DNA from 2 places in the Alkaliphilus metalliredigens QYMF genome. Region 1 is predicted to be linked to the other one. Evidence: riboswitches for the same ligand, from Rfam matches in the RefSeq annotation. Region 1 holds a riboswitch; the other holds the start of a gene.

Evidence for each region. Region 1 has a riboswitch for glycine ahead of AMET_RS16695 (ACT domain-containing protein). Riboswitches for the same ligand answer to the same signal wherever they lie in the genome.
Region 2: another riboswitch for glycine. It lies ahead of AMET_RS17660 (GrdX family protein); the one in region 1 lies ahead of AMET_RS16695 (ACT domain-containing protein).

Annotation. Positions count from the first base shown of each region.
Region 1 is NC_009633.1:3,451,456-3,467,386, forward strand. Features, by position in the region: gene AMET_RS16665 (ammonium transporter) at 1-1,030, opposite strand, end outside; gene AMET_RS16670 (alanyl-tRNA editing protein) at 1,424-2,629, shown strand; gene AMET_RS16675 (RNA-guided endonuclease TnpB family protein) at 2,759-3,880, opposite strand; gene tnpA (IS200/IS605 family transposase) at 3,877-4,278, opposite strand; gene AMET_RS16685 (AEC family transporter) at 4,488-5,453, opposite strand; gene gltB (glutamate synthase large subunit) at 5,730-10,223, opposite strand; glycine riboswitch at 10,780-10,870, shown strand; gene AMET_RS16695 (ACT domain-containing protein) at 11,046-11,315, shown strand; gene AMET_RS16700 (PFL family protein) at 11,336-12,694, shown strand; gene ilvB (biosynthetic-type acetolactate synthase large subunit) at 12,833-14,497, opposite strand; gene ilvD (dihydroxy-acid dehydratase) at 14,516-15,931, opposite strand, start outside.
Region 2 is NC_009633.1:3,678,468-3,694,398, forward strand. Features, by position in the region: gene AMET_RS17595 (ABC transporter ATP-binding protein) at 1-1,138, opposite strand, end outside; gene AMET_RS17600 (radical SAM protein) at 1,156-1,917, opposite strand; gene AMET_RS17605 (YjjI family glycine radical enzyme) at 1,889-3,406, opposite strand; gene AMET_RS17610 (BMP family lipoprotein) at 3,502-4,590, opposite strand; gene grdD (glycine/sarcosine/betaine reductase complex component C subunit alpha) at 4,851-6,044, opposite strand; gene grdC (glycine/sarcosine/betaine reductase complex component C subunit beta) at 6,057-7,598, opposite strand; gene grdB (glycine reductase complex selenoprotein B) at 7,757-9,067, opposite strand; gene grdA (glycine/sarcosine/betaine reductase complex selenoprotein A) at 9,121-9,597, opposite strand; gene AMET_RS17645 (glycine/sarcosine/betaine reductase component B subunit) at 9,690-10,976, opposite strand; gene trxA (thioredoxin TrxA) at 11,043-11,360, opposite strand; gene trxB (thioredoxin-disulfide reductase) at 11,468-12,415, opposite strand; gene AMET_RS17660 (GrdX family protein) at 12,492-12,875, opposite strand; glycine riboswitch at 13,044-13,119, opposite strand; glycine riboswitch at 13,123-13,251, opposite strand; gene AMET_RS17670 (DegV family protein) at 13,515-14,366, opposite strand; gene trmL (tRNA (uridine(34)/cytosine(34)/5-carboxymethylaminomethyluridine(34)-2'-O)-methyltransferase TrmL) at 14,535-15,008, opposite strand; gene AMET_RS17680 (hypothetical protein) at 15,176-15,931, opposite strand, start outside.

The DNA.
Region 1 (15,931 bases):
AAAGCAGGCCTCCATCTGTTGCAAATATACCTACTGCAATGGTTCCAACGGCACCACAGACTCCATGTACGCTGACTGCACCAACTGGGTCATCTATTTTTAATACATTATCGATGAACTCAATTGCAAATACAACAACAACGCCACCTATTGCTCCTATTACAACAGCTCCAACAGGGCTAACAATATCTGTTCCCGCTGTAATGGCTACTAGCCCAGCTAATGCGCCATTTAATGTAATACTCACATCTGGTTTTTTGTACCGTCTCCAAGATACGATCATTGCTGCTATAGCTCCAACAGCAGCGGATAAGTTTGTTGTAATAAATATGTGTGCAATATCATTATAATCTACACCGGATAATGTCGAACCTCCATTAAATCCAAACCATCCAAACCATAGAATAAATACACCTAATGCACCTAAAGTTAAACTGTGTCCTTTGATTGCTTTTGACTTTCCATCCTTTGTATACTTTCCAATACGTGGTCCTATAATCATAGCTCCCATAAGTGCTGCCCATCCGCCTAGGGAGTGAACAACAGTAGAGCCTGCGAAATCATGAAATCCTAATTCTTCTAACCAGCCACCACCCCATATCCAATGACCTGCTATGGGATAGATCACCGCACCGATCACAATACTATATATAAAATAAGAAATAAATTTTGTTCTCTCTGCCATGGCTCCTGAAACAATGGTTGCAGCAGTGGCACAAAACACTGTCTGAAAAATCAAGAAAGCTTCTTTAGGAATATCTAATCCTAAATGCTCAAAGGAACCACTAGAAAGTAAATTGATTTCACCCATGAACCCTCCAGTACCTCTACCAAACATGATACCGAAGCCTATTAACCAAAAGACAAAGGAGCCTATTGAAAAGTCCATCAAATTTTTCATAATAATGTTCCCAGCATTCTTCGATCTTGTAAACCCTGTTTCTACCATAGCGAAGCCTGCTTGCATAAAAAACACCAAGGCCGTTGCCACTAAAACCCATACCGTATTGATTGCAATTGAATAATCCATACTCATCTCCCCCTCTTATCTTTTTCATTTTTTTTGTTACTAAAAATCTTCTTACTTACCATGTCAACATCTCGTTAATTTAAAGTATAACTACCCTTTTTTACTTTGAAGTCCTGCCAGCTGTACATGACTTCTTGTGAAAATAAAAAAAGCGCCGACAACCAAAAGGATAGTAATCCCTTCGATTGTAGACGCCATTGCCTACTCCAATATATTGGTTTTTTAAATATAAATAGTAGTATAATACAAAACTTATATTTTTGCAATGACTTTTTTGAAAATTTCAAATATTTTATATTCAGCTCAGTCTCAAATTCAATGTATTTTACTCAAATGATAATATGGTGTAGAATATGAATAATGAATAATGAATTATGAAGGAGTGACTTGATTTTGCAAAAGAAATATTATGAAAACCTATATGAAAAGGAATTTACCACCTCAATCATAAATACAGTTGAAAAAGAAGGTCAGTATCATGTGGTCCTTGATGAGACCTATTTCTACCCAGAGGGTGGTGGACAACCTAGTGATACCGGTACAATTGATTCAATTCCTGTCATCTTTGTATATGAGGATGAAACCCAGGAGACCATTTATCATGTATTAGAAAAAAAGCCCAATAAGCTTAAAAGGGTTACATGTTCAATTGACTGGAATCGAAGATATGACCACATGCAACAGCATCTTGGCCAGCATCTCTTATCGGCATCTATATTTGAGCTATTTAACGGTGTTACGGTTGGCTTTCATCTCAGTGAGCACTATTGTACCATTGACATCGATAAAGCAATGAATGAAACAGGTATCCTTGAGGCAGAAAAAGCTGTGAATCAATCGATTCTTGATTCAAGAAAGGTACAAGGTTTATTCCCCACCTACACTGAGTTAAAGAAGCTCCCACTGAGAAAAATGCCCCCTCAAACAACAGGTCAAATCCGAATCGTTCAAATTGAAGGAATCGATGCCACCCCCTGCTGTGGGACACATCCCCATTCAACACTTGAAGTCCAGCTCATGAAAATCACCAAATGGGAAAAATATAAGGGTGGTACTCGGATTGAATTTTTATGCGGTTCAAGGGCCATTAGGGACTATGCTTTTAAGCATGAAACAATCAAAAAAACAGCGCAGTTTTTATCTTGTAACGAAAACACATTATTAGAGAGAACAAATCAACTCCTAGAAGAGCTCCGTCAATCCAATGCTGATCGCAGATCCTTGCAGGCACAGGTTACGGATTATGAAGTCAAGGACATATTCACATCGGCTGAAAGTGTTGGAGATAACAAAATTATTAAATCAATATTCAACAACGCTGAAATGAAGCAAATCAATTCGTTGGCTTCAAAACTAGTCTCATTCCCCAGAGTAATTGTCTTATTCGGCATTAAGTCAGAGGACAAAGCCCAGCTCCTATTTATGCGCTCAGAGGAATTAACAACCATTAGTATGAAAACCCTTTTACGGGATGCAATCACTTTAGTTGATGGCAAGGGCGGTGGCAGTGATCTATCGGCCCAAGGGGGCGGCAAAAACAAAGGAAATCTGGATTCAGCAATTGAATATGCCTATCGTCAAGTAAAACAAGTTTTATAGTGTCTTTTACGTGACATACTCCCACCACCTACGCTAACACTTAGAGGTGGGGGCTTCTTGGGACATATCAGCTCATGCTGATATAATTACCAAGCTAACCCCGTCTGCCCAACGGTTTCTTCATCTATTCTAGGCTACGCCTATTATTCTACATCCTTCATTCCTTATATTGATTGCAGCGTTTATATCTCTCTCGATTACTTCTCCACAGAAACAAGTCCAAACACGCTCCGAAAGAGTCAATTCTTTATTGACCCGATTGCAGAATCGACAAAGCTTACTAGAGGGATACCATTTGTCAATGACCACAAGTTGTTTTCCCTGTTCCTTGAGCTTGTACTCTAAAAATGTTTTTAGCATACCAAATCCATTATCATTAGTTGACTTAGCAAGCTTCAGTCCCTGTGCCATGCTTCGCATATTTAGATCTTCTATCACCACTACATCATAGGCATTGGCTATCTGCCTTGATTTCTTGTGTAAGAAGTCTTTTCTTTGATTTGCTACTTTTTCATGAAGTTTAGCTACTTTTTGACGTTGCTTTTCTCTATTTTGGCTACCTTTTTTACGTTTAGATAGCTTTCTTTGTTCTTTTTGAAGTTTTTCTTCCGCTTGGCGATAATATCTAGGATAGTTGCCTCTGTCTCCTTCATTATCTACATATAGTTCTTTCGAAGAGTAGTCTAACCCTAGGGTTGTTTCCTTAGTTGCCATGACTAAATCTGTTTGTATATCAAACTCCACAAGTATGGATATATAATATTTGCCTATAGCTGTTTGACTAATGGTAGCAGACTTAATCACTGAATTTTCAGGTAATTGTCTGTGCATCTTTATTTTTATGTCCTTTAATTTAGGCACCCGAATATGACTGTTATCCATCAGTCTAATGGTTCCTTTTTGATTATTGGTGGTATAGCTTTTTTTATCTCTATGTTTGCTCTTGAATTTTGGGAATCCAATTGAGTGATCTCTAAAGAAATTACCATAAGCTGTATTTAGATTGAGCTGAGCGTTGGCAAGTGCCAGGCTATCTACTTCCTTTAGCCATGGAAATTCACCCTTATAGTTGGCAGGGGTTAGATATTTTTCTTGTTTCAATGCTAGCTTGTCATGTTTATACTCTTCATATATTTCTTTTCGATTTGAAAGCATTTGATTGTAGACAAATCGAACACATCCGAAGGTCTTTTTGATGAGTTCTTCTTGCTCTCTGTTTGGAATGATTCGATATTTATAGGCTTTATTCATGACTTTTCACCTTGGCTTTCGATATATGCTTTTATCACCTCTACCGATACGCCCCCAGTGGTCAGTAGGCAAAAACTCCTGGCCCAAAAATATTCCTTCCATAACTTTTCTCTTATGGCAGGAAACTCTTTTTTCACTAGTCTTGAACTTGCACTTTTATATGCATTGATGAATTTTGATAGTTGTGAATTAGGATGTGCCTTGAACAAAATATGTATATGATCTATGTCTCGGTTCCATTCCTGTAAGGTAATATTATAATTTGACGCAATTTTGACAAATATGGCTTTGAGTTCTTCAGAAATAGGGTGATCAATTACCCTGCGTCTGTACTTTACCACCAAAACAAGATGATAGTACATCAAGAATACCGAGTGATTATTATTATCTAATTCCATGAGTACACCTTCTTTATATGGTATATGACTGATTATGTATATTATACCATATATTAGGTCGTTTCTCAAGGGACAACAATTCATCCCCCACCTATAGAGGATAGGGGACTTCTTGTTGTATTAAGTTAAAATAATCCTTATTGAAGAAGCCCCTACTGGATGTTAATAAACCAGTGGGGGCTTCAATTTTAACTGAAGTTTTAATATACTTATGCCATTGGGAAGATCATTCTTGCCATGTAAATCACAAATACAAGACTCACGGAACTAAACAATGTAGATGTCATCACTGCCTGGGAAGCAAAATCAGGATAATTATCATATTCAACCGCAATTAATGCCGTGTTCACCGCCGTGGGTAGGGCTGATGAAATCATAACAACCTGAGCAATGATGCCATTCATGCCAAACAAATAAATAAAAATCAGGGCCAAAATAGGTCCTCCCAAGAGTCTGATGATCACAGACAAATATACCTCTTTGTTTTTGAACTCAAAGGCTGTCCTTGAAAGCTGCACTCCTAATGTAAGCAGCGATGTTGGTACCAAAGCATTTCTAGCATAATCTAGGGCAGGCCAAATAGCTACCTGTGTCATATCATAGGGTATTGTTTTTAAAATCAATGCCAAAGGTACTGCATAAATGGTTGGCATTCCTAAAACCTTCCCCAGGGATTTTTTCCAATCGGTATTGGCACGGCCAGCATTTAAAAAGCCAATGGTGTTGGCAGTGATATTTTGCACAACTAACATCATAATCTGTGCAGTCAATGCCAGCTCTAAATAAGGTGTTTGACCGTTTATGACAAAGGGGACACTACTAAATACCAATGTGATCAAAGGAATACCTATATTGCCTGCATTAAAGAATATTGCCGAATTGGTAAATGCATTTTTTAGTCCTTCATCATAGCCACGTATTTTTGAGGTCAATGAAGCAACTGACATATTGATACCCATAATCAAAACAGCAGTAACCACCACTTTGATCATTTCAACAGGGATTTTTGTCGTATACAAATTTACAAAAGTAAAGGCCGGGACAAAAATGTAAAAATTGAATTTTGTTAATGTTTGTATATTCAAATCAAACTTTTTGTTCATCAGATAGCCAAGTGTAATTAACACAAGGATGGGCGTAATATTATTAGTTAGTATAAATAAAAATACATTCATAGATTTGTACCTATTCCTTTCTCAGTTTCAATAGTCATAAACAAAATTATACCCCGGATTCTGCTTTTTGGCAAACCACATTTGAGAAAATTGCATCATTCATCTTTACGAACCTAGTGATCTATTGCGAGATAATATCTTTCAATATTCACATGAAATTTAAAAACATAATTTCCTAGACATCAGGAAAAGCTCATAATCCTGTGATTTACCAGTCCTATGAGCTCTCAATCCTGTGTGCTACATATGTTTATTTTTCTTATGATTATTTACTCCCTAACCGATATTCTCCAACTGCTTCTGATAAAGCGGAGAGCATACCCGTATAAACTTACTCACATAGAAATTCCAATTATCTAGTATCCTCTTAGCCTGTACACTGCCTGTATATTGAAGATGCAGGTTGATTAAATCTTTGACTCTTTGAATATCCTGTGCGTTTATCAATGGCTCAACATCAACCATTTCTCGATTGTAATTATCACTGTATTTATTCTTTTCATCCAGAATATATGCAATCCCCCCACTCATACCAGCTCCGAAGTTTTTGCCGATTGGACCAAGAACAAGGACAACTCCTCCAGTCATATACTCACATCCATGGTCCCCAATCCCTTCTACCACTGCCACTGCACCACTGTTTCGAACACCAAACCGTTGTGCAGCACCACCCGCAATATAGACTTCACCAGAGGTGGCTCCATAAAGCAGTGTATTCCCTGCAATGATATTTTTACTAGGATCAAATGTTGCTTTTCGAGGAGGGACAACAATAATTTTCCCCCCGGAGAGTCCTTTCCCTAAATAGTCATTTGCATCGCCCTCAAGTGTCAGGGTTAAACCCTTGGCTGCAAAAGCACCAAAACTTTGTCCAGCTGAACCCTCCAGACGAACGCTGATGGTATCATCAGGAAGTCCAGCATCTCCATAGGCCTTGGCAATTTCACCGCTAATCATTGTACCAAAGGCTCGATCTGTATTTCTTATTTCTAAGACATGCTGGGTTCTCTCTCCATTTTCCAAGGAATCTTTTGCGTCCTCGATTAGCTTTTTATCTAAGACATTTATAATTTTATGTTTTTGACTGATCACTCGTTTACCCACAATACGGGAAGGTAGCTCTGGTCTATATAAAATAGAAGATAAATCAAGGTTCTTCAATTTCTTTTGATCAGTTTGTTTTTGTTCTAACACATCTACCCTTCCAACCATTTCATCTATGGTTTTAAATCCTATTTCCGCCATAATTTCACGAATTTCCATTGCCACAAATGTTAAATAATTAATTAAATGATCAGGTTCACCTATAAAACCTTCCCGCAAATCTATTTCTTGGGTGGCAATGCCTACAGGACATTTGTTTAAATGACACTGTCTACACATTTTGCATCCTAGAGCAATCAAGGGTGTCGTAGCAAAACCATATTCTTCAGCTCCCAATAAAGTGGCAATCACCACATCTCGTCCTGTTTTCATCTTGCCATCTACCTGTAGTGTGATTCTACTTCTTAGGTTGTTTAACAACAATGTCTGCTGGGCTTCAGCAATGCCTAATTCCCAAGGCAGTCCGACATACTTCATAGAGCTGATTGGTGATGCCCCACTACCTCCATCATGTCCACTAATCAACACGAAATCTGCAAAAGCCTTCGCAACCCCTGCCGCAACGGTTCCAACTCCAGTTTGAGCAACTAATTTCACTCCAACTGTCGCTTGTGGATTGACGTTTTTCAAGTCAAAAATCAATTGTGCAAGATCTTCAATTGAGTAAATATCATGATGGGGTGGTGGAGAAATCAAGTCAATTCCTGGTGCCGAGTGGCGTACCTTTGCAATTTCTGGGGTCACCTTATCCCCGGGCAAATGACCTCCTTCACCTGGTTTCGCTCCTTGTGCCATTTTTATCTCTATTTCATGACAATGGGCTAGATAATTTGCTGTGACACCAAATCTACCCGAAGCAACCTGTTTCACTTCACTTGTCATATTTTCTCCATCAAATCCCAGTTTGTATCTACTTGGATCCTCTCCTCCTTCGCCACAATTGCTTGTTACTCCTACTCGATTGGCGCCAATAGCCAAGGTCTCATGGGCTTCCGTACTTAATGAACCAAAAGACATCCCAGAGATTCTAAATCGTTTTAGAATCTCTTCTACTGACTCGACCTCTTCTATTGACACACTTTTTCTTTCCTTGAATTTCAATAGCCCTCGAAGTGTGGTTATGTTTACATCTTGCCCATTAACTTGATCTGCGTATAGGTTATAGGTCTCTCTATTATTTTCTACACATGCTTTTCTCAGATTACTGACGACCTTTGGACTAAATGTATGATATTCCCCCTTCGGGTTCCACTGGATTTCTCCCCCGACATCTAGTTGCTGAAGTTGCTGATAAGCACTCTCTTGTCTTATCAACACTTCCTTTACGATACCACCTAATCCGATACCAGAAAGCACTGCCGGTGTATCAGTAAAGTATTGATCAATCACATCTTGTTTGATTCCAATTGCTTCAAATATCTGAGCCCCACTGTAGCTTTGTAGTGTTGAAATACCCATCTTTGAAATGATCTTTAAAAGTCCTGAGCAAATTGCTTCAATATAGTGACCAAAGGCTTCTTCAGTATTTTTAACACCCTTCACACTTTTCTTATTTTCCACCATATATGCAATGGTTTCAAATGCCATGTATGGGTTCACAGCCTTGGCACCAAATCCTAGCAACAGTGCCATATGCATTGCATCCCGTGCATCACCTGCTTCTATCATAATATCAACAGAGGTTCTAAGCTTCTTTCTAACTAAATGATGATGTACCGCTCCCAGGGCTAATAAACTAGGAATAGGTGCATTGTACATATCTATATTTCGATCACTTAAAACAATAATATTATATCCGAGTTTAACATTTTCCTCTGCACGCTTACATAAATAATCTAATGCTTCCTTTAATCCATTATCCTCATGATCTGCTTGAAAAACAGTTGGTATGGTAATGGCTCTAAAATCTTCAGTATTAAGTCCACGTATATTCTCTATCTGGGAATTTGTTAAAATAGGATGTGCCAGCTTAATATATTTATTATCGGTATCTGTCTCAATTTTGTCTAATAGCCTCCCATATTTTCCAATAAACTGAATGAGGGACATAACCGATTCTTCACGTATCGGATCAATCGGTGGATTGGTTACCTGGGCAAATTTTTGTTTGAAGTAGTTAAATAATAATTGAGGCTTCTCTGACAAAATAGCCAAAGGTGTATCCACACCCATTGAACCAATGGGCTCTTTCCCATGCTCAGCCATATGAGCAATGACTTTTTTTAGTTCTTCCTCTGTAAATCCAAAGACCAAGTGGTTTTTATGCAGGGTTTCATAATTCATTTTCTTTGGTTCATAGGGTTGCTCTATATCCTTAAGAGTCATGCGATTTCGTGATACCCATTCTCCAAAGGGGTGTTTATTCATGGCCGTTGATTTAATTTCATCGTTTGAAACAATTCGTCCTTCCTTTGTATTTACTAGTAATATTTTTCCCGGTTTTAGGCATCCCTTTTTCAACACCATTTCCACCGGGACATCTACCACCCCTATTTCGGATGCCATAATAATCAGATCATCCTTTGTTGTTAGATAACGAGCCGGTCTCAATCCATTTCGATCTACCGTTACCCCTACATTGACGCCATCAGTAAAGGTTATGGTTGCAGGACCATCCCAGGGTTCCATTACCCTTGCATGGTACTCATAGAAGTCTCTTTTTTCCTGTGGCATTTTAATGCCTTTTTGCCATGCTTCAGGGATGAGCATCATCATTGCATCTTCGATTGCGTGATCATTCTTCACCAATAGCTCTAATACATTATCGATTGATGCCGAGTCACTACCACCAGGCTCGATGATTGGTAATATCTTCTTGAAATCATCTCCAAAACTTTCAGAATGCATGACACCCTCCCTTGCATTCATCCAGTTTATATTCCCTCTTATGGTGTTAATCTCTCCATTTTGGGCAAGGTAGCGAAATGGCTGTGCCAGTTTCCATGAGGGAAATGTGTTGGTACTATATCTTTCATGAACAAGTGCAATGGCAGTTATTACCCTTTCATCTAATAAATCTACATAAAATTCCTCAAGCTTATACCCTAGTATTTGTCCTTTATATATGATGGTTTTACTACAAAGAGAGCATACATAAAAATGATCTGTATAGGGCTTCTGGGCACTCCTCACCTCTTGTTGCGCTCGTTTTCGTACAACTAAGAGCTTCTGTTCAAACAGGGCTTTGCTTTGCCCTTTTCGAGCAAGGAAAAACTGTGCCACCACAGGTCTAGTTGCCTTTGCAGATTCACCACATCCAGCCTCATCTATGGGTACTTCCCTCCAGCCCAACAGGTTTTGCTTTTCCTCTCTGATGACTCTTTCAATCACGCCTTCGCAAAAGAGTCTGGCATTTGGATCTCTAGGTAAAAAAATCATACCCACAGCATAGTCTCCAGGATCAGGTAAGTCTATATTCAATGCTTCAACCTCTTCCTTAAAAAAATCCTGGGGAATCTGAATCAAAATACCCGATCCGTCACCAGTGGTGGCATCTGCTCCTACTGCACCTCTATGCTTGAGACTCTTTAATATTTGTAGTCCTTGTTTTAAAATTTCATGGTTTTGATGCCCTTTTATATGTGCAATAAACCCAAGTCCACAGCTATCTTTTTCCATACTAGGATCATACAATCCTTGTTTTTCAGGTAATTCAAATCTTTTCATTTATGTTTTCCTCCTTAGTAGATAGTATTAATTCACTCACTCACTCTCTTATCTTCATATAAAGACTAGTAATTGAATTAAATTATATTAACTAATTCATTTTTCTAAATTTTCTTTCAATTTGGTTTAAGTAATATTCTATCATAATTATTCATTGCATTCAATATTTTTTTGTGATTTTTTTGTGATTTTTTAATATAAATTAGATTAAACTCCAGCTAATTCAATGAAAACGTTGCCATTCGATCAAGTCCAACTAAAGTGTATATTTATACTGTTTGCATGAATTATAATTCATATAAGCTCATCTATATTTTCAATCTAAAAATCATCAGCATCTTTTTTTTCCTAGATGACAGATTTCATTTTTCCTATTTCATAACCTAATATTCTTGTGGTGACACCTTTTTTTCTTTATTTAATGCTCTTCTGCTCATTTAAAATGAGATTTATTAAATTTTTAATTGCTTTATACCATCATCTTGTGTTAGAATCATATTTAAATAATTTCATAGAATTGGATGAAGATAATGGGATAAGATATTAAACCGTTATTGGACGAGCCTCTGGAGAGACTCATAGGAGCACCGAAGGGGAAAGCCATGTATTTTGGTCAAACTCTCAGGTAAAAGGACAGGGGATTTTTGTTTTAATGAATAAGTCATTATTTATGTTGCTTTTTTTGCAGCTCCAGTGGCGGTTTACTATTAAAACATAAAATCTTTATTCTCCAGAGACTAAATTATTCAGTTTAGTCTCTTTGTATTTTTTGCAATGTGATCCACCACTTATACTTAATCAAAGGAAGGGGAGGTTATTAAAATGAAAGCATTTATAACCGTTATCGGAAAGGACAAAATAGGCATTATTTATGGCATTTCTTCTGTACTTCAAAAAAGTAGCGTTAATATTTTAGATATAAACCAAACACTTTTGCAAGATACCTTTACAATGGTAATGCTTGTAGATTTACAAGAAATGAACATTGAATTCAAAGAATTAAAAGAAAAGCTACAAGATTCCGCTCATACAATAGGTGTGTCAGTTAGAATTCAACAAGAAGCTATATTTAATTCAATGCATGTTATTTAATACACAAGGAGATGAACAATATGATCAATTCACAGAACATAATGGAAACAATTAATATGATTGAAAAAGAAAAGCTTGATATTAGAACAATTACAATGGGGATATCACTTTTAGATTGTTGTAGTAGCGATGGTAAAAAGTCTAGAACTAAAATCTATGATAAAATCACAAGACTTGCTGAAAATTTAGTCAATGTTGGAGATATGATTGAAACAGAATATGGCATTCCAATTATTAATAAAAGGATATCCATCACGCCAATTGCTCATATTGCACAATCTTGTGGTGATCATGATTATGTGGAATTTGCTAAAACCTTGGATCAAGCAGCAAAAGCTGTTGGTATCAACTTCATTGGTGGTTTTTCAGCCCTTGTACAAAAAGGGTATACCAAGGGAGATAAAATACTAATTGACTCAATTCCCGAAGCATTGGCTACTACAGAAAGAGTTTGCTCATCTGTCAATATTGGTTGTACAAAATCCGGCATTAATATGGATGCGGTTAGAGATATGGGAGAAATTATCAAGAGAACAGCTTATTTAACAAGGGATCAAGATAGCTTAGGATGTGCAAAACTTGTGGTTTTTGCCAATGCCGTAGAAGATAACCCTTTCATGGCTGGTGCTTTTCACGGTGTCGGTGAAGGCGAATGTGTTATCAATGTTGGCGTAAGTGGTCCTGGGGTTATCAAATCATCCATTGAAAATTTAAAAGGAGAAAGCTTCGATGTGATAGCTGAAGCAATTAAAAAGACAGCTTTCAAAATCACACGTATTGGTCAACTTGTAGCCAATGAAGCTTCCACTAGACTTGGCGTACCCTTTGGAATAGTAGATCTGTCCCTAGCTCCTACTCCTGCAGTTGGTGATAGTGTGGCACGAATTTTAGAGGAAATGGGTCTTGAAAGTTGTGGCTGCCATGGAACAACTGCTGCTCTAGCCCTCCTCAATGATGCCGTAAAAAAAGGTGGTGTCATGGCATCCTCACATGTGGGTGGTTTAAGCGGTGCTTTCATTCCAGTAAGTGAAGATGAGGGAATGATCAATGCAATAAAAGCAGGTTCATTAAACCTAGAAAAATTAGAAGCCATGACATGCGTATGCTCTGTTGGTCTAGATATGATTGCAATTCCTGGAGATACCCCTGCATCGACTATCTCTGGAATTATAGCTGATGAGGCTGCCATTGGTGTGGTCAATAATAAGACCACCGCCGTTAGAATCATCCCTGTACATGGTAAAGTCCTTGGGGACGAAGCTGTATTTGGAGGATTATTAGGAAGGGCTCCAATCATGGCTGTCAGCAAGTTTTCAAGCGCAGATTTTATTAATCGAGGAGGTAGAATTCCAGCGCCTATCCACAGTTTTAAAAATTAATTCAGCTTAATTTCTACCATACAGTCAACTCACAATAAAAGCACCAAAATAAAAGAACGAGAAACCTACATCAAACCAGGTTTCTCTTCTTTATTTATGGATTAAGACATCTCAAATAAAGTAACTAAAGACAATCCTTTACTCCATAATCAAATCCTTGATATCAGCCCCCGGTGGAACCATGGGTAATACCAGTTCATCTCGATCAATTTCACAGTTGATGACCACTGGTCCCTTGATTGCCATGGCTTTTTTCAAGACATCCTCTACCTCTTCATTTTTGGTAATATTAAATCCTGTGGCCCCATAGGCCTCTGCAAGTTTAACAATATCTGTTTTTCGATCTAAAGTTGTATTAGAAAACCGTTTTCCATAAAACATTCCCTGCCATTGCCTTACCATGCCTAGTACATGATTGTTAAGCACAATGACTCTAATGGGTAAATTATAGTGTACTGCAGTGGCTAGCTCATTGCAATTCATATAAAAGCAACCGTCTCCAGCTATATTAAATAATTGTCGCTCAGGCAATCCGATCTGCGCACCAATACAGGCTCCCAAGCCAAAGCCCATTGTTCCCAGTCCCCCAGAGGTAATAAAGGAGCGTGGTTGTGTAAACTTGTAAAATAGTGCTGTCCAAATTTGGTTTTGCCCAACCTCCGTAGTAATAACCGCATCCTCCGCTGCCAATTCTTTCACTTTTTCAATGACAAATTGAGGTTTTAGGGTTGTGTTTTTTTCATAGGTCAGGGGATAATCCCTTTGCCAAGCCTTAATTTTCTCAGTCCATTCTTTTCTCTCTTGTTTTTCTAGCCGAGGGTTTAAATCTTTTAATACCTCCGTAATGGTTCCAATAATTGAATAATGAGTTCGAATATTTTTATTGACCTCAGCAGGATCAATATCAATCTGTAATATTTTTGCCCCTGGAGCAAAGCCTTCCACCTTTCCAATGGCCCTATCACTGAATCGAGCCCCAACTGCAATAATCAAATCGCATTCTGTGGCAGCCATGTTTGAGGCCTTGGTGCCATGCATTCCCAATAGACCTGTGAAAAGCTCATGGGTAGAGGGAAATCCCCCTAAGCCCATCATGGTAGAAGCCACCGGAGCTTGCACTTTATCAACAAAGTCTTTAAATGCTTCCGCAGCTCCAGAGCGGACAACGCCACCCCCCATATAGATGAGGGGTCTTTTAGCTGTCTTAATCATTTGAATTGCACTTAATAAATCTTCCTCTGGTATAGGTGCTGACACGGTCTCGATTGGTCGGGGAGCCTCATAGATATACTCAGCCACTTGCGCTGTGATATCCTTAGGCACATCCACCAATACCGGTCCTGGCCTTCCTTCCTGGGCAATATAAAAAGCCTTTCTAAGGGTAGACGCTAATTCATTGATATCCTTAACAATATAATTATGCTTTGTAATGGGCATGGTAATACCAACAATATCGACTTCCTGAAAGCTATCTCTCCCCAGTAAGGCCAAGGGTACATTGGCGGTGATGGCCACCATAGGAACGGAATCCATATAGGCTGTGGCAATGCCTGTTACCAAATTAGTAGCTCCAGGTCCTGATGTAGCAAGGCATACCCCCACTTTTCCAGTGGCTCTGGCATAACCATCAGCTGCATGGGCTGCTCCCTGTTCATGGGCCGTCAAATAATGATTGATCTGATCCTGATATTTATATAGGGCATCGTAGATATTGAGTATTGCACCTCCTGGATAACCAAATACAGTGTCAACACCTTGCTCTATCAAACATTCTGCTATGATTTCACCACCTGTTCGTTGCATATTACCCGCCTCCTTATGTTATCTCAATATAGCCCCGGTACTGGCTGAAGTCACTAATCTTGCATATCTAGCTAAATAACCCTTTTTAATCTTCGGCTCTGGGGTCTGCCACCGTTGTTTTCGTTTTGTCAGCTCTTCTTCACTGACCAATAGTTCAATCTTTCCCTTTGTAATATCGAAGGAAATGAAATCTCCCTCCTCTACCAAGCCAATAGGACCACCCTCTGCCGCTTCTGGTGACACATGACCAATGGAAGCCCCTCTGGTAGCACCACTAAATCGCCCATCAGTAATCAGTGCAACACTTTTGTCTAATCCCATTCCTGCTAATGTTGATGTCGGTGCAAGCATTTCTCTCATCCCTGGTCCCCCTTTAGGACCTTCATAACGGATCACTACTACATCACCAGGCTTAATTTCTCCTCCTAAAATTCCTGCAATTACCTCTTCTTCAGACTCAAATACCCTGGCAGGACCTTTATGGGTCAGCATTTCTTTTGCAACAGCCGAACGTTTTACCACACAACCATCCGGTGCTAAATTCCCCTTTAATACTGCAATACCTCCGGTTTCATTATATGGATTCTCAACAGTTCTGATGACTTCATCATTAAGGTTTTGTGCTTGTGAAATATTTTCTGCCACGGTTTTTCCTGTTACAGTTAATAAGTCCAGCTGGATTAAGTCTTTTTTAGCAAGCTCCTTTATGACTGCCTGAACCCCTCCTGCAAAGTATAGGTCTTCTATGTGATGCTGTCCCGCAGGAGCTAATTTACATAGGTTAGGTGTTCTTTCACTGATTAAATTGGCTGCTTCAAGATTTAACACCACCCCAGCCTCATGTGCAATAGCTGGTAGATGTAGCATACTGTTGGTGCTACACCCCAGTGCCATGTCCACAGTTAATGCATTTTCAAATGCTTTCTCCGTCATAATATCTTGAGGGCGAATATTTTTCTCTAAAAGTGCCATCACTTCCATCCCTGCTTTTTTAGCTAATCTGATCCGCTCAGCGTAGACTGCTGGTATGGTTCCATTTCCAGGTAGCCCCATTCCTAATGCCTCGGTTAAGCAATTCATACTATTGGCAGTATACATCCCTGCACAGGAGCCACAGCTGGGACAAGCCTTTTCCTCATATTCATAGAGCTCATCCTCTGTCATTTTCCCTGCTTTGACAGCTCCAACAGCTTCAAAGACATTGGAAAGGCTAACGGACTTGCCCTGTACCTTTCCTGCCATCATTGGCCCTCCACTGATAACCACTGTTGGAATATTGACCCTAGCCGCAGCCATCAGCATTCCCGGTACCACCTTATCACAATTGGGAATCATGACTAAGGCATCAAATCCATGGGCAATTGCCACTGTTTCAATTGAGTCAGCAATTAATTCCCGAGAGGCCAAGGAATACTTCATCCCCACATGGCCCAT
Region 2 (15,931 bases), 230 kb from region 1:
TTCTAATTTCATCAAAATTCAAAATACCATTCTTGGAAAATGGTTCCATAAAGTACTTTTGTAAAACCATGTTTTCTGCCAATGTAAAATCTAGAACGAGTCCATATTTTTGACGATCCTCTGGTATATGTCCGATTCCTTTTAATGTTCTATTTCGGGTGCTTTCATTTTCAATGGAAACCCCATTGAAAATAATGGATCCACTTTGAATTTTCCTAAGACCTGTTATAGCCTCAATTAGCTGTGATTGTCCATTTCCATCGATCCCCGCAACACACAGGATTTCACCTGCACGAACTTTTAAGCTTAGACCTTTGACTGCATCTAATTTACGGTTGTCCTTTACAACTAAGTTCTTAATCTCTAACACAACATCAGTGGGCTTGGCTTCGTCTTTTATGACTTCAAAGCTCACCTCACGACCCACCATCATCTCGGCCATTTTTTCTTCGTCTGTATCAGAAACTTCAACCGTTCCAATATACTTACCTCTACGAAGGACTGTACATCTATTGGCTACTTCTTTAATCTCTCTTAACTTATGTGTAATTAAAATAATGGTTTTACCCTCTTTGATGAGCTCTTTCATTATTTTCATTAAATCTCTAATCTCTTGTGGTGTTAAGACCGCTGTTGGTTCATCGAAGATGAGGATCTCAGCATTTCGATATAGCATCTTCAGTATTTCTACTCTTTGTTGCATTCCTACTGATATATCCTGAATCTTTGCGTTAGGATTTACCTTTAACCCATAACGCTCACTGATCTCCGTTACTTTATTTGTTGCTTTTTTAATGTCTATTCTTCCAAAAGATTTTTTAGGCTCCATGCCTAGAATAATGTTTTCTGTTACTGTAAAGTCCTCAACTAATTTGAAATGCTGATGTACCATTCCGATTCCATAGTCATTGGCAGCATTTGGGTTGTTGATTTTCACTTCTTCTCCATTGACTTTAATGGTTCCTTCTTCTGCTTGATAAAGACCAAATAAAATACTCATGAGTGTTGATTTACCAGCGCCATTTTCACCAAGTAATGCATGAATTTCGCCTTTTTCAACTTGCAATGTTACATTATCGTTTGCCTTAATACCAGGAAATTCTTTTGTAATCCCTAACATCTCAATCGCATACGCCATGGCTTTTCTCCTATCTTTTAGAATATACTCATTACATTTTTGACACCTATCGACTTTGCTAGGTTTTCAAGATGGACCATTTCTTTTGTGGAAGGAACAAAACCTTGAACCAATTCTTTCTGGTTCAGGGTTAATCCTCTATGGTGTACCCTTATTAATTTATAAATGACATCATCATATTTTCTTAAACGCATGGATACTTCCTTCACGGTACTTTCGAGGTCAATATACTCATTGATGCATACAGTTCTCACTTCTTCGACTTTGTTTAATTTCAGTAGATATTCTAGGTTATCAAAAGAGTTGACTTGTTTTTTTCTAGTCACCTTTTCTAGGTTGTTAATCCCTTTAATATCAAATAAAAATTTATCGGTTATTGGAATCAATGCTTCCATTTTTTCTAGATTGAACAACCCATTTGTGTCGATATAACAAGTCAATCCGAGCTTTTTAACTTCACCAAAGAGCTGGGTTAAATACGTACTATATAGAGTTGCCTCCCCCCCCGAGACGGTAATTCCTCTGATATAGGGCCCATATTTTTTAATGATACTTAAGAGCTCTTTTATCGTATAATTTGTTTCCTGGGTTTCTTCACAGGGTAATTTGATCGTTTCTGGATTGTGACAGTAAACACAATTTAAATTACAGCCTTGAACAAAAATACTTGTTCGATTTCCCCTACCATCTACATTGGAAAAGGGAATGATCTCATTCACTGGAAGGGTGATTTCCTGAATCTCCATACTTTTACGTTCTTGTCCTTCTGTTAAATACATTGGCATTGTCATCTGTACCCATTCCTAACATAGCAGTATTTCTAAGCACTACTTCATTGGCTCTTGCTTTTTCAACCTCACTACGTTTGACTAAATACCCTGTTACTCTAATTAAATCGGAATCTTGTAAATAGGTTGTGATATAACGATATCCTTGATTAAATGCACCTTCAATGATATCTACAACCGCATCTAAATTATTTAAATAGGTTTGATCAAAGGCAAATAAGTCTCCGACTCCCGAGGGAAAGTACTGATGAAATTGAGCTGATTGTGTTAAATGTAGGGGGAGAATTGGCTCATCCCCCACAGGAATTCTGTGGGCTGGGGTATTTTCTTTATCAGCCTGACTTAAACTGGCACCCACCTGGGCATGTAATAAATAATGATTGTTTGTTCTTTCACAATAAGGGGCTTTATGATTGTTCACAGCTTGTTCTAATGTGCTTAAGATTTCATGAGCAATTTTATCGCCGTCATCTGATTGTCCAAACTTTTCATCCTTGTTCTCAATTTCAAGGATGTGATTCACAGCCTCTGCCAATCCTACTATGGCAAACATTGCTGTGAAATTTTCGCTGTTAATAAAGCCTTCCTTTTCTAAAAATGAGCTCTCAAAGAAATTGGATTCTTCAACAATAAATTGGATTCTTTTATCCATCATTGAAAACATCGTTTTGGATAAATAAGGTAGGGCTTCCTTGATCAATCCTTCTCTTGAATCACAAGATTTGGCAATGGTCCCTAATCGGAGTCTTAAAAGGGTATAGGCGCCACCACCAATAGGAAGGGCATTATAGCAGCTTACAATCCCATGTTCTCCTACATCCTTAATATAGCCTAGATCATTAGAAAAGGAGGGCTTAGCGGCCAACAGGGCTGCTTTTACCGCAAGTCTTGCAAATTCTCTTTCGGTTATGTCTTGATTGTATTTAATGGTCAAATTAGGTGTGGGGTTTTTCAACGCCATAACAGCCTTTAAAATCAACGCCCCTGCTCTAGTGGCCTTAGGCCCAATGTTCCCATGGCAAAATGAGTCAGGAACCGTTTTATCTATGTGATTTAAAAATCTTTTGATTTTTATATAATCTTCATCTTCATTTGTAATAAATGGTTCTATTAATTGATCTAATTGTCCAACAAAAACCGGGAAGCTTGTGATAGACGGCACATGGCTGTATAGAATCAGGAGTCCATCTAATAATTCATCTATGTCAGTTGGGGGTTCCAATTCTAAATATTTGCAACCTTTTTCACTAAATACTGCGTAATCCGGTACAATGTATCTTGGTCTATACACGCCGTAGCCTTCATTTAAATCACAGATCATACTATTTTCTATTGTCTGCATTTCTTCAGTTGTATAGTGTAATACCTCCATTGGATCCACAATTCTTTCGGCAATATTCGCTAAAATATGGTGTTTTTGTTGATAATTCAAATTTTTACTTTTGATTGTTTCTAGTATTTCACTTTGCTTTGCTTTCATCTTCTAACACCTCTTATTTTATGAAGTCTATATGGTTTAAGTAAAAAAAACCAAGACTATAAAATCTTGGTTTTTTTATAGTTATTCTATTTAATTTAGTCTTCTTGTAATCTTACTGGTAAAGTTGGTACTTCTAACTCTCCAGAAACAACTTGTGGAATATAGCTTCTCACTTGTGTTACAATCTCATCTGAAAGATTTGGGTTGTTTTCAGGTAGTCCTACCCCTTCATTTTCTAAATTGAAGACATAAACTTCTCCACCTGGAAAATTACCCTCTAAAGCCATTTTAGCAATATCATAAGCAGCAACGTCTACACGCTTCATCATTGAAGTTAAAACTGCTGAGCTATCGCCTTCGTAGATTCCATCTTCGAATTGATCTTTGTCAACACCAATTGCCCATACATCTTCACCATTAAGTCTTCTGTCTCTAGCCTCTCTAATTAGACCATTACCAGTACCACCAGCTGCATGGTAGATTACATATGCACCTTGGTCATATAATCTAGCTGCTAATGCTTGCCCCGTTTGCGCACTGTCAAATGCACCAGCGTACTCTACTAAAACAGTCATGTCTGGATCTACAGCCCAAACTCCAGCTTCAAATCCAGCTTCAAATCTTTGAATTAATTCAAAGTCAATCCCACCGATGTAACCAACAGTGTCTTGACCTGCTTCTTGGGCCTTTAATGCAGCTGCTACTCCCACTAAGAAAGATCCTTCTTCCTCTGAGAACACAGCACTAACTACATTTGGAGCATCAACCACTTCGTCAATTAATAGGAACTTTTGATTTGGGAAGTTGCTTGCTGCTTCAGCTAGGGATTCCAAAAATAAAAATCCAGGTGCTACAATCAGGTCAGCTCCTTCGTCCGCAAATGCCGATAGGTTTGGTAAATAATCAGCATCTTCTTCGGATTGTAAGAAATTCTTGTCTGATCCAAATTCAGCAGCAAATCTTTCTACGCCTTCCCAGGTACCTTGGTTAAAGGATTTATCATCGATTCCGCCAACGTCGGTTACAAGGCCTACGAAAAAGTCAACTTCTTCAACGACTTCTTCTTCAACAACTTCACCTTCTTCTACAACTTCATCTTCTTCAACTGTACCGCCACCGCAGCCTGTCAATAACATTGATAACATTAGCATGCCTACTAGTAATAACATGAGACTTTTTTTCACTTTTAAATCCCCCTTTTGAAAGTTATTTAATCACTCTTTTTTATATGTATTGAGTGATTAAAAATTATAGTACAAACTTACTGCCTATATAATTGATTATAATATACAAAATATAGAAATGCAACCGAATTCTAGGGTTGTGAAGAGAAGTCTATGAAGCATGGAGACAAGTTCTCCTTTGTACATTTTGGGTTCATATACTATACAAAAAGATAAGAACCCATAGTTCACCATGGGTTCTTAAAATTACATTTTTTTATTTAACAAGGATCTGCTTCTTGGGCAACAAACTTGGCCTCTTTTAACTCTTGTATTGCTCGCTGTAGCTTGGCTTCGCTGACCATGACCACTGGCCCTGTACAGCCCATACCACTTTCAGCATAAATCCCCTTTTTCCAAAGAGCTGTCACAGCATCCTCTAAATCCATAATATCGATACCCGAAATGGATCCCGTCACAACTTCATGTGGCGGTGCAGTTACCTCTTTATCTCTTTCATCACAAGCGGCTTTTTGAGTGCCTTTTATCAAGGATTTCAAAATCGCTTCTCCACCTGCTGCTCTAGCTAAATCAAATTCCCGCTTTGCCACTTCTTTAATATTTCCCTTTATCAAATCAGCTGCATACTTAATGGCATTGGCTACAACAGGCGTTCCAGATGCCCTGGATAGGATCAACACTGTCTTATCGTATCCATCGCCTATTCCTGGTCCATAGCCATATCCCATGGACTCGTATTCTCCTCCAGTTGTGAAGGAAGAAAACACCTTCATAAAAATATTTCCTGATAGTGTATCTTGAACCATGACATCTGGCGTTCCTGCTAAGAGGTCGTTTCCTCTCATAACACAGCCACCATCAGAACGCATGGATTCTTGAAAATTAATAGGATATCCATTGCTATTCAATTCCTTTAATGCTCTCTCCACCTGTCTTGATCCGTCAAGATTTAAAATACCCACACTTGGGTTTTCAATCCCACAAGCCTTAGCGACTATGATTCCACGAAGGGCATTTTTCACCATACTCTCTACTCTATGGGTAGAGGTTGTTCCTGTTGTTGTTGCCAGATACATTTCTTTTCCCTTTCCAGGAGTGAACACCTTGCCTACTGTGGCTACCCCTATTGGAAAGTTATAATGCATCGTCACGCAGGCATCAATTGTGCCATCTTCTAGTAGCTTCTCCATGGTTTTATGCATCATTTCTTCTTCATTTACTTCGATTGTTTGAAATTTCGTATCATTTTTGGGTCCGATTAAGATAACCTCATAATCAGAACACATTTGTGCTGCCATTTCGGCACCTTGAATCAGCGTCTCAACACCATGCTCGCTTCCTAATGTCGTTAGTCCAATGCGAGCCTTTTTTCCAAATTGTCCTGTTTGCATTGCATCTGCAATGTCGTTAAAGACATTACCAATCATTTTTTTTACTGCTTTATTTTCAGTCATTGAGTTCACCCCTTATTTACCTAATAAGTGTGACGCAAAATCCTTCATGGCTTCACCTATCATAGATTTTACTTCATCCTCAGAAATCCCTTGTGGCTTTTCTTCTGTTAGGCCATCGTTCTTTTCTAGTATAAAGGATACGCCATCAAATTGATTTGTCATTCTAGCTAGGAATAGACTTCCCTTCCCAACAATCATAGCTCTTTTGATTTCATCATTTAAGAAAGCTTCACGTGCATGCCCTAGGTAAGGTACTCCAGAAGGAATATGTCCTTGGGTTGGCGCCCATCCAGGCATACCATGATTTTTAGCAAATGTAGCCACTTCTGCTCTTTCTAAATCGCCTCTTTTTACGCCTAATGCAGCAATCATCTTATAGTTAGCTTCAGGTACATCTCCTGCTCCAGCAGGCTTTGTGATATCTGGATTTTGCATTTCCACTGAGTATCTATCAACATCTGTAATCTTTAGACCACCCTTATCTAAGGGTGCAGTGATTAGAGAAGTGATGACTGCCTGTGGTGAAGAACCTGTTCCTACTGTATGTCTTCCAATTAAATCAGTTCTGATAATCGGATTCACACCGTCGTTTTTACTCACCAATACTGCAAATCCACCTAATACATCTTCCAGGATTGGCATTTCTTTTTTAACATGATCTTTCCCATTCATGCCTAACTTAGCAGTTGCGCCACCGGCGACAACCACAACATTTTCATACACGCCACCCTTAACTAAAGCTGCCGCTTGGATCATGGCATGGGCTGGTGCAGCACAAAATGCTCTTGTATCAGATCCAGTTGCATTAACAGCGCCAACAACCTCAGCGATTGCCTTAGCAAAGTTCCCGCCACCTCTTTGATTCATATCGCCGCAAGCCTCTTCTGAGCATTCAATGACATACTCAATTGATGTCACATCAATGTCATTTTTAGCAATTAGATTCATGAATGATAATGCACCTGAAGCTTTTGCAACTAAGTTTTCAAACATAATATGAGCATTTAAATTAGAATCCGTTTCATGGGCTCGCTTGACGCATCCCACAATCTTGTGATCCTGATAAATTGCCTCTGCATGATGATTGTTAATGAATTGATCAATATCCTCTTGCTCTTCACCTTCTTTAATTTTAGCGATCAACGCTTCTGTCATTAAAGGATGTTTTTCAAGCTTTCCCCTTACTTCTTTGGTGAATTCTTTATTTAATTTAACAAGATCAAAAACATCAACAGCCTTTAAGAAACCAATAAACTCGTCCTGGGGCATGATTTCTCCTACTTTACCAAAACGATCTGCACTTTCAACTTCATGGGTATGCCATGGCATCTCATAACCCCGTAGCTCTTCGGGTTTCATATTCCCTATATATACTTGGTTTGGCGGATAAGCCACTACTTTTTCATAGCTCCTTAAATGATTAGGAAGCTTTTTTAAATACTCTGATTCTGGATTTCCAAGTTTTTCACCAATCTGTGTCGTTCCACTGTGAATTACCATATCAGGTGCATGTACAAGAATGTAACCGGCACCCTTCATTACTGCGTAGGACATCATAGCCACCTCCAAAGAATTTTCTTGCGAATCAATCATTTTTTTAATGAATCAGTTATCATCATTTTTGTTCTTCGGCATAATATTTAAATAGATGGGTGACCCTAATCACCCATCTATTTATGTCTTTCATTTATCTAGTCATATTGATGGGTTCATTAATCTTCAAATACTGTTTGACCATCAACTTCAGTTGTTAAGGCCTTTAGGGCTTTTACAACTAATTTTTTTCGTAAGCTCTTTTCATCTTTTTCATCTAATGCTGGATTTCCTAATGGATGTGGAATTGCAATTGTGGGTACAATTCGATTCGCTCCAACCGTTAAGGAAATGGGTACAATTGTACACATGTGTACTACAGGAATTCCTGCTCTTTCAATCTCTTTCACCATCGTTGCACCGCAACGTGTACAGGTGCCTCACGTAGATGTGAGGATAACGGCGGTCACACCATCAGCCACTAATTCCTTTGCAAATTCAGCTGCAAAGAGTTTAGAGCTTCCAACTGAAGTCCCATTACCCACTGTTGTGTAAAAGTACTTGTGTAATTTGCCAATGATGCCCTCTGTTTCTAAGTCTCTTAATACATCTACTGGTAAAACACGATCAGGATCTGTATTGGCATAGGTAGGATCATAGCCACCATGAGCGGTTTCATGATCTGCTTCCGTTAAATCCTTAAACTGTGAAATATCATATTTTCCATATTTAGATGCACTAGAAGATTCAATCCTATCTGGGTTATGCTTTGGTACAATACCGCCAGATGTAACCAATGCGATCTTCGCAGTACTTAAGTCCTTCACTGCTGGATTTGGCTCTACGCGATCAAAGTCTGGCATTGGATATTCCGTTACGAAGTCTTCTTTATTTAACTTCTTCATCAGCATATCAACTGCACGCTTAGCGCCTCTCTCTTCGGCGAAGTAATTCTTCCTGATTCCTCGGGAAATATATTTATCGTCTTCTGGAGAACCAATTGATTCTCCTTTTAACATCTTAAGGGCAAGAGCGGCCATAGCTGGAATGGCTTTTCTCATTGTTGCCGCAGAATTACCAGTTTCTATAATGTAAACACTCTTTTTATACATATCTGCACCTGGGTTTTCTGGGTACATTCCTGTTAATACAGGGATTCCTAACTGATCATTTACTTCCTTAGCAATGGTTCCGCATGCAACACCATAGCGTCCGGCGTTAAAAGCAGGGCCTGCAATAAATAGATCAGGCTTATACTGCTTTACCATCTTTATGACTTCAGCCTTTGCTTCTTCTACGTTTTCGTTAAAATAGGAATCACCGCAAATAATCGTTGCAACTATTTCTATTTCATCTTTTAATGCGCTCTCTAAAGCCATTCCTGGTCCTACAATACCTTCTCTTACTTCTGGCTTTATGTCCGCTTTTTCTTCTCCACCAATCCCGGCGAAGAATTGATTAATATAATGAACAACTCTCTTTTTGCTCATGCTTTCCCCCCTCTCTATTTTTGGGAAAATATTTATTTTTATAAAAGGATCTCTTAGTCTTTAAATTTACCAAATTCATTTCTGATATTGCTCATCTCTTCAATGATGGCATCAACCTCAAGCACCATTTCCATCATGCCGATTTGATCTTCATATACTTCAGCATTTACTGCATCTTTAAATTGAGGCTCTACTGCATGATAAACTCTTAGTCCTAACTGGACTCCTGCTAATGGCCCTGCGAAAGTTGGATCTCCATTGGTAACTGTTTCAGCTGCTAATCCTGCAGCCTCTGCTTCTGCTGCTCCTAAAATAACAACTACATTTTCAGCATTATGCTTTTCAGTTAGATCCATTACTCTCTTTTGATTCTCTAGGTCCATAGCACCTGCAGCGGTTCAGACAAAACACTCTGTAGAAGAGTAGACAACTTCCGCCCCTGTACCCTTTAGACATTCTTCCATAGCTGGACCAGGAATTCCATCTCTATCACCAATTATGATGACTTTTTTTCCATCAAATAAACTCATTAAGTACCATCCTTTCGTTTTGAAATTTTATTTTTAGATATTTCGATTAATTGCAAACGTTTATCTGCTGACAAATATTAGTAATTTTTCTACTAGTATCCCTTTGAAGACAGCTTTACGTATCCTGTTTCATTGGTGGCTCCAGTAATTGCTTGGATTTCTACTTCGATACTACCATCTGCTCTTAAGCTTCCATCAAATCCACCGGCAATCACATCAACATATTGTGTGCTTCCGATTATTTTTTTCATTGGTGGTAAAACAATCACTTCATTTGCATTTCCATTGGTTACAACCGCATTAGCCACTGGATCTGCATCTGCTAATGATTGAGATGCACCATCTCGTCCCGCATATTCATCAGTTACGATAACTGTGTCAATTCCCTCTGCTTCAATTTTCTTGCAGTTCATAATTAAATCTGTATCAGGATTTCCAAAGCCTTCCTGTGAAACGACGGCACCATCTAGCCCTAAATATTTGCATAATTTGGCAGTCCAATTTGAAGATCTTTCTTTGTCAGCCAGGTAAACATTTTCATTGGTGATGATAACACCCACGAAATTGATCTCTTTACCATGCTTTTCATAAAGTTCTTCAATGATTCCATTGTTTTGATGGACATAGGTTGGGTTTTTATCACAAGCAGATACACAGTTTCCACTGATAATTGCACCATCCATGATTTCTGTTGGATACAACAGTGTTGGCACAATTTTCTTAGCGTCTACACCATATACGTAGGTGTCATGTAAAAGTCCTTGGGTTTGAAGCATGTATACATAACCCACTTTAGGTAAGTCAGGATACTTCTTAACTGATTCAAAGATTGGTTGTGTTTCATATACTTGTACTTCATCTGGTTGAAGACTTCTTGCTAGCTCACCTAAGTATTGAGCTGACTTTAGTCCAATCATTCTCACAGCCGCTTCATGATCGTATTGCTTTAAACCATCTACCGGTTCACAAACAACAACAATGTTATGGTTTTGTGAAAATGGTGTGTATTCTGCTCCTGGACCCGTCATGTCAATAATACCTTCTTGGAATCCAACAATGCTACCAGCAGTCACAACAGCTACATTCTTCAAAGCATGTGTGCGTCCAGTTCCAACAGTCTCAACTTTACTTAGTATCCCTGGGAAAATACCACCGGGACCTTCCACCTTAACTCTTGGTTCAATGACATCTTTAACAGGTGTAATTCTAATTTCCTCACCCGGATGTGCTAACCCAATTTCAATGCTCTTGATGTGTTCATCTCCGCCAATTTCTTTTATCATTTCATCCTTATTGACATACAGCACGCCATTTTCCACTTTCGATGCGTTACCAAACTGTACATCTTTGATGAAAATCTTACCTAATTCTAAGCGCACAATCTTCACCTCCCTTTATTGATCAGGCCTATAGTTTGAACGTTCATGCCATAGGCCAGTAGAGCCTTATAAGCTTTTTGTAATCATTGCCTCAATATTTTCCTTGTTTGCTGCATCCTTAGTTACTTCTTCCACCTTAACTCCATCTTTATACATGGAAATTGTTGGCAGTCCAAGTACCTTTTCTTTTATTGCCAATCTTCTGGCTTGAGTTGTGTTTAGCTTAACAAATTTCACTTTGTCTCCATACTGTGCCTCTAATGCTTCAACATCAGGCATTAAAGCCTTGCATGGTTCGCATCCGTCACTCCAAAAATCAACCAAAACATATCCTTCTGCCTTTAACACTTCTTGTTCAAAAGTTTCTTTATCCACTGCTAGCATCTTTTCACCTCCTTAACATCGCATTCATTTTATCTATCTCCTCTAAACCAGAAGTACAAAGGAGACATTAATTTGATTTTTAATTTCACCTAATTACGAATCAAGCTTTACTCTTCGAAATTATTTTCAATATATTTTTCTGCTTGTACAGCTGCAATGGCCCCATCTGATACTGCAGTTACAACCTGTCTTAATGACTTGACCCGACAGTCCCCTGCTCCAAATACCCCTGGGACATTGGTCTTCATATTATCATCTGTCACGATGTAACCTGTACGATCCATGTCTAACATACCTTTAAACAAGTCGGTTTGGGGAATATATCCCACAAACATAAAAATACCAAATGTGCCATCTTCTTCATCTGCATGATGCTCTGTAATTTCCCCAGTTTTTAGGTTTTCAAATACAACTGATTCAACTAACCCATCACCTTTAATTTCTTTGATTGTTGTATTCCAAATAAAATCAATTTTAGGGTGCTTAAATGCTTTTTCTTGAATAGACTTAGCTGCCCTAAGTTCTTCTCTTCTATGAACAATGGTTACCTTACGGGCAAATTTTGTAATAAACATTGCTTCTTCAACCGCAGAGTCTCCTCCACCAATGACAAACACCTCAAAATCTGTGAAGAAATCGCCATCGCAGGTGGCACAATAAGATACCCCTTTACCTGTTAACTCTTTTTCTCCTGGTACACCTAAAAGTCTTGGACTGGCTCCTGGAGCTACAATAATAGACTTTGCATGATATGTATTCTTTTCTCCTACTAAAATCTTAATTTTTCCCTCTAACTTAACTTCTTTAATTGTGTCCTTTTCAATTTTTGCTCCAAATTCATTACATTGCTCAACCATTCTGGCAACTAATGCGGGACCTGTGGCATCTGTAATTGAACCAGGGTAGTTCGCCACTTCTTCAGTTGTGGCAATTTGGCCACCGGTCTTTTCTTTTTCTAGAATTAAAGTAGTCATTTTTCCTCTTGCTGCATAAAGCCCAGCTGATAGTCCCGCAGGACCCCCTCCAATAATTACAACATCATAAACATTTTCCATGTTTTCCACTCCTTAACTTCTTTTAATTTATTTAGTCCTTTTTGTCTTGCTTTTAGAACCAGTTAATTTAACATCATTAAAATTGTGTCATACTTTCAATGCCACTGTCAATCAATGAACAGTCTATCACTTGAAAATCTTGGAGTACTTTTTCACTCCAACGCGGAATCGTTTTCATATTAATCAATTTCTGTGCGGTTTCCATGCTTCCTTCTATGATTCTAACTGAGTTTAGTTCTACTGTTTCAGCCATTGTAGAGACTAAGACACTTTTATAGGGTGACTCATTAGGCTTAACGCTTCCTGATAATGGGTGGGTTAGTAGTTCATGTCCTCGATGAATATAATCCCGGACCTGTCTTAACACATCTAAGACGCTTCCTTCTTCAAACACCACTTGATAAATCTGACTATACTTTTCCTTTACTCTAGGATTATTGGTGACAATGATAGCCTTCAACTTTAACGTCCCCTCTCATACAATGTGACCTATGTATTTCCACTGTAATTTATTCTAATCATCTAGTATTACTCTTTAATTTATTGCCTTTCCAAAGATTGACTATACACGAAAATGGCAAAACAAAAACAGAGAAACTTATGTCAACAGCCCGTTGCCAAAAGTCATCTCTGTTTTTGTACCTGAGAGATTCTTCCTCAATGTATGAGGAGTTGCTCCTTCGGTGAAAAATCGCTTTCCAGAGTTCTGTCCAAATACGGTCCTTTTGCCTGAGATTTTCACTAGAAAAGGGCAATTTCTCTAGCTTCTTCCTTCGGCGTCCAATCATTACCTATGGTTTCTTAGGCCTTGATCGAATCTCTCCCACATTCTTCTTCCAGATTTCGATATTTTTTTTATTATCATTTATTATAGAAGTGCAGAATATCTATTTTTTTAATCATTTATCTTTTTCCTATTAGTAGTAACTATTGTTGCTATAGTATTACTGATTAGTAAACTTTACGAGTAGCTCTTCTCGTTAAAATTATATCAACTATATACTAGAATGTAAAGCATTTTTTGTCATTTGATAGTGAATTGATTGTCACGATAAATTCAAATTATTCTGCCTTAAATACAAAAAATCTCAACTACCTTCTATTTCACTTTTTTATAGTAAAAAATAGCTAATGTACCAGGACCAGCATGGGTTCCTACTGTACCACCAATCTCAGCTGTAAGTACTTCTTTTGGATTTAGTTCCGCTATTACTTTTGCCTTAAAAGTTTCCAGAATATCGGGTCTATTTGCATGGGCCAAAACCATGGTTTGCTCATGAAAATCTCCTCCTCTTTCTTTAGCTAACTCAATCATTTTTCCCATAACCCTTTTGCTTCCCCTTACCTTATCTAATGAATCCACTAGGCCCTCAGTTACGGTTAGAATTGGTTTTACACTTAAAATAGTTCCAATGGTTGCTTTCATCGGATTTAATCGTCCACCCATCTTTAAATATTCCAATGTATCCACTGTGAAAATATGATCTACTCGGTCCCTTAAGGCAAGGAGTGTTTCAACGATTTCTTTTCTTTCCTTTCCTGCCCCTACCATTTTGGCAGCTTCATAGACCAACAATCCTCCCCCCATACTTAATCCCATGGTATCAACGACATCAATCAACGGGCTGTCAATTTCATTTTTCGCAATGATGGCTGACTGATGGGTTCCGCTGGCTCTAGAAGATCCATTAATACAAATCACTTCATATCCCTCCTGAATTGCTTCGTTAAACATTTGTATAAATGTATTTGGTGACACTTGAGATGTTTTCGGTAATTCCTTTGCTTCTGATAGTTTTTCATAAAAGAGCTGGGGACTCAAGTCTACTCCATCCCGATACTCCCCACCCTCAAAATGAATCCTTAATGGTGCTATTTTAATATTATATGCTTTCATTATATTCTTTGGTATATCAAGCATACTATCTGCGATGATTTGAATTTTTTTCATAGCCAACCTCCTAATAGGGGTGCTTTTATTTTATTGTATAACTTATCTATATAATTTACAATATTTTCTTGTTGTACTATTTATAACCTAAATTCTTTAGTTCATAAAAATAAAAGCATCAAAGTTGTTTAACGCTCTCAACTTTGATGCTTTTTCGTAGCAATAACACTACCTCATATTTGAATATCCCCATTGTCGTAATACTTCATAGACCACAATTGAAACTGCATTGGATAGATTTAAAGAACGAGCCCGTTCGATGTCCACCATGGGAATTCGAATGCATGTCTCTTCATGGTCTTTTAATATTTCTTTAGGGATCCCTGCTGTTTCCTTTCCAAACATGATATATGTATCATCCTGAGGATACGCAACCTCACTGTGGTTTTTTTGCGCCTTTGTTGTGGCACAATAAACCTTTGGGTGCTTATTTTTCTCTAAAAAGTCTGCATAACGATCGTAGTAATTAAGATCTAACAGCTCCCAATAATCTAGCCCTGCTCTTTTTACCTGTTTTTCATCTATTGAAAAACCCATGGGACCAATTAAATGAAGAGTTGCTCCTGTAGCAACGCAGGTTCTAGCAATATTTCCTGTGTTTTGGGGAATTTCTGGTTCAAGTAATACAACATGTAAAGCCAATTCGACTGCCTCCCATTCTTCCAAACTTTTTCTCTACACCTTTACTTCACTAATTCAAATAAGGATAAACCATTATACCATAAAGGGAGACTTTATTTCGATATCTTGGTTTATCTAGTTACTACTTATTTTGAGACATTTTCACAGAGAATTAGAAACCTATGTTTTTAGAATCTTCCTACGATCACGTCTTCTTCATTAATGATACCTGCTTCCACCAATGCCCGTTGATACGAAGTGGATTCTCTTGACATTCGCGTTGTTGCACCGGAAATACCGTCGATAGAGTTCTGCACTGTACGTGTTGCACCTGATTCAACATCAACCCCAAAGATATTTTCTTCGTTGACTGCGCCGGCATAGCGTGGAATGGACCAATCTATTAAGGATGTCTTTTCTGTTGCATCCTGGCCTCTAAGAGATTCTTCAATGGCGCCATAATTACCATCCCATCCACCCATACCAAAATACCCATAGGCAACATTCATTGGTTGTGGTTCTTCGCCATCAAATTCAACTCCTAGGGCTTCAAGAAACGCTTGTGTGGAAGATGATTCGTTGACCCCTTGTAATATACCTACATCGTTCACCACATGAGACCATGGGTTAATGTTAAAAATGGTTTGATCTGATAGCGTCTCCCACTCATCGGGCTTCATGAGTCCTCCAGCTGAAGTTCTTATGGTTGGCACCACCTCAGAACTTCCGATTGTCAACTCACTTACTGGAATTTGAAAATCAAAATCTTGGGGAAACTTTTTATCAAATTGGTATCTTGTAATGGGATCTACCATTGCAACTGCAACGACTCCTGGCTCATCTACTGCAACAGCGTAGAAAGCCATCATGTCTGCAGTGTAAATAGTAAACATTGATTCTCCTGGTTCATAATCTTCACCAGGTACTGCCGGTTTAGGGTCTAC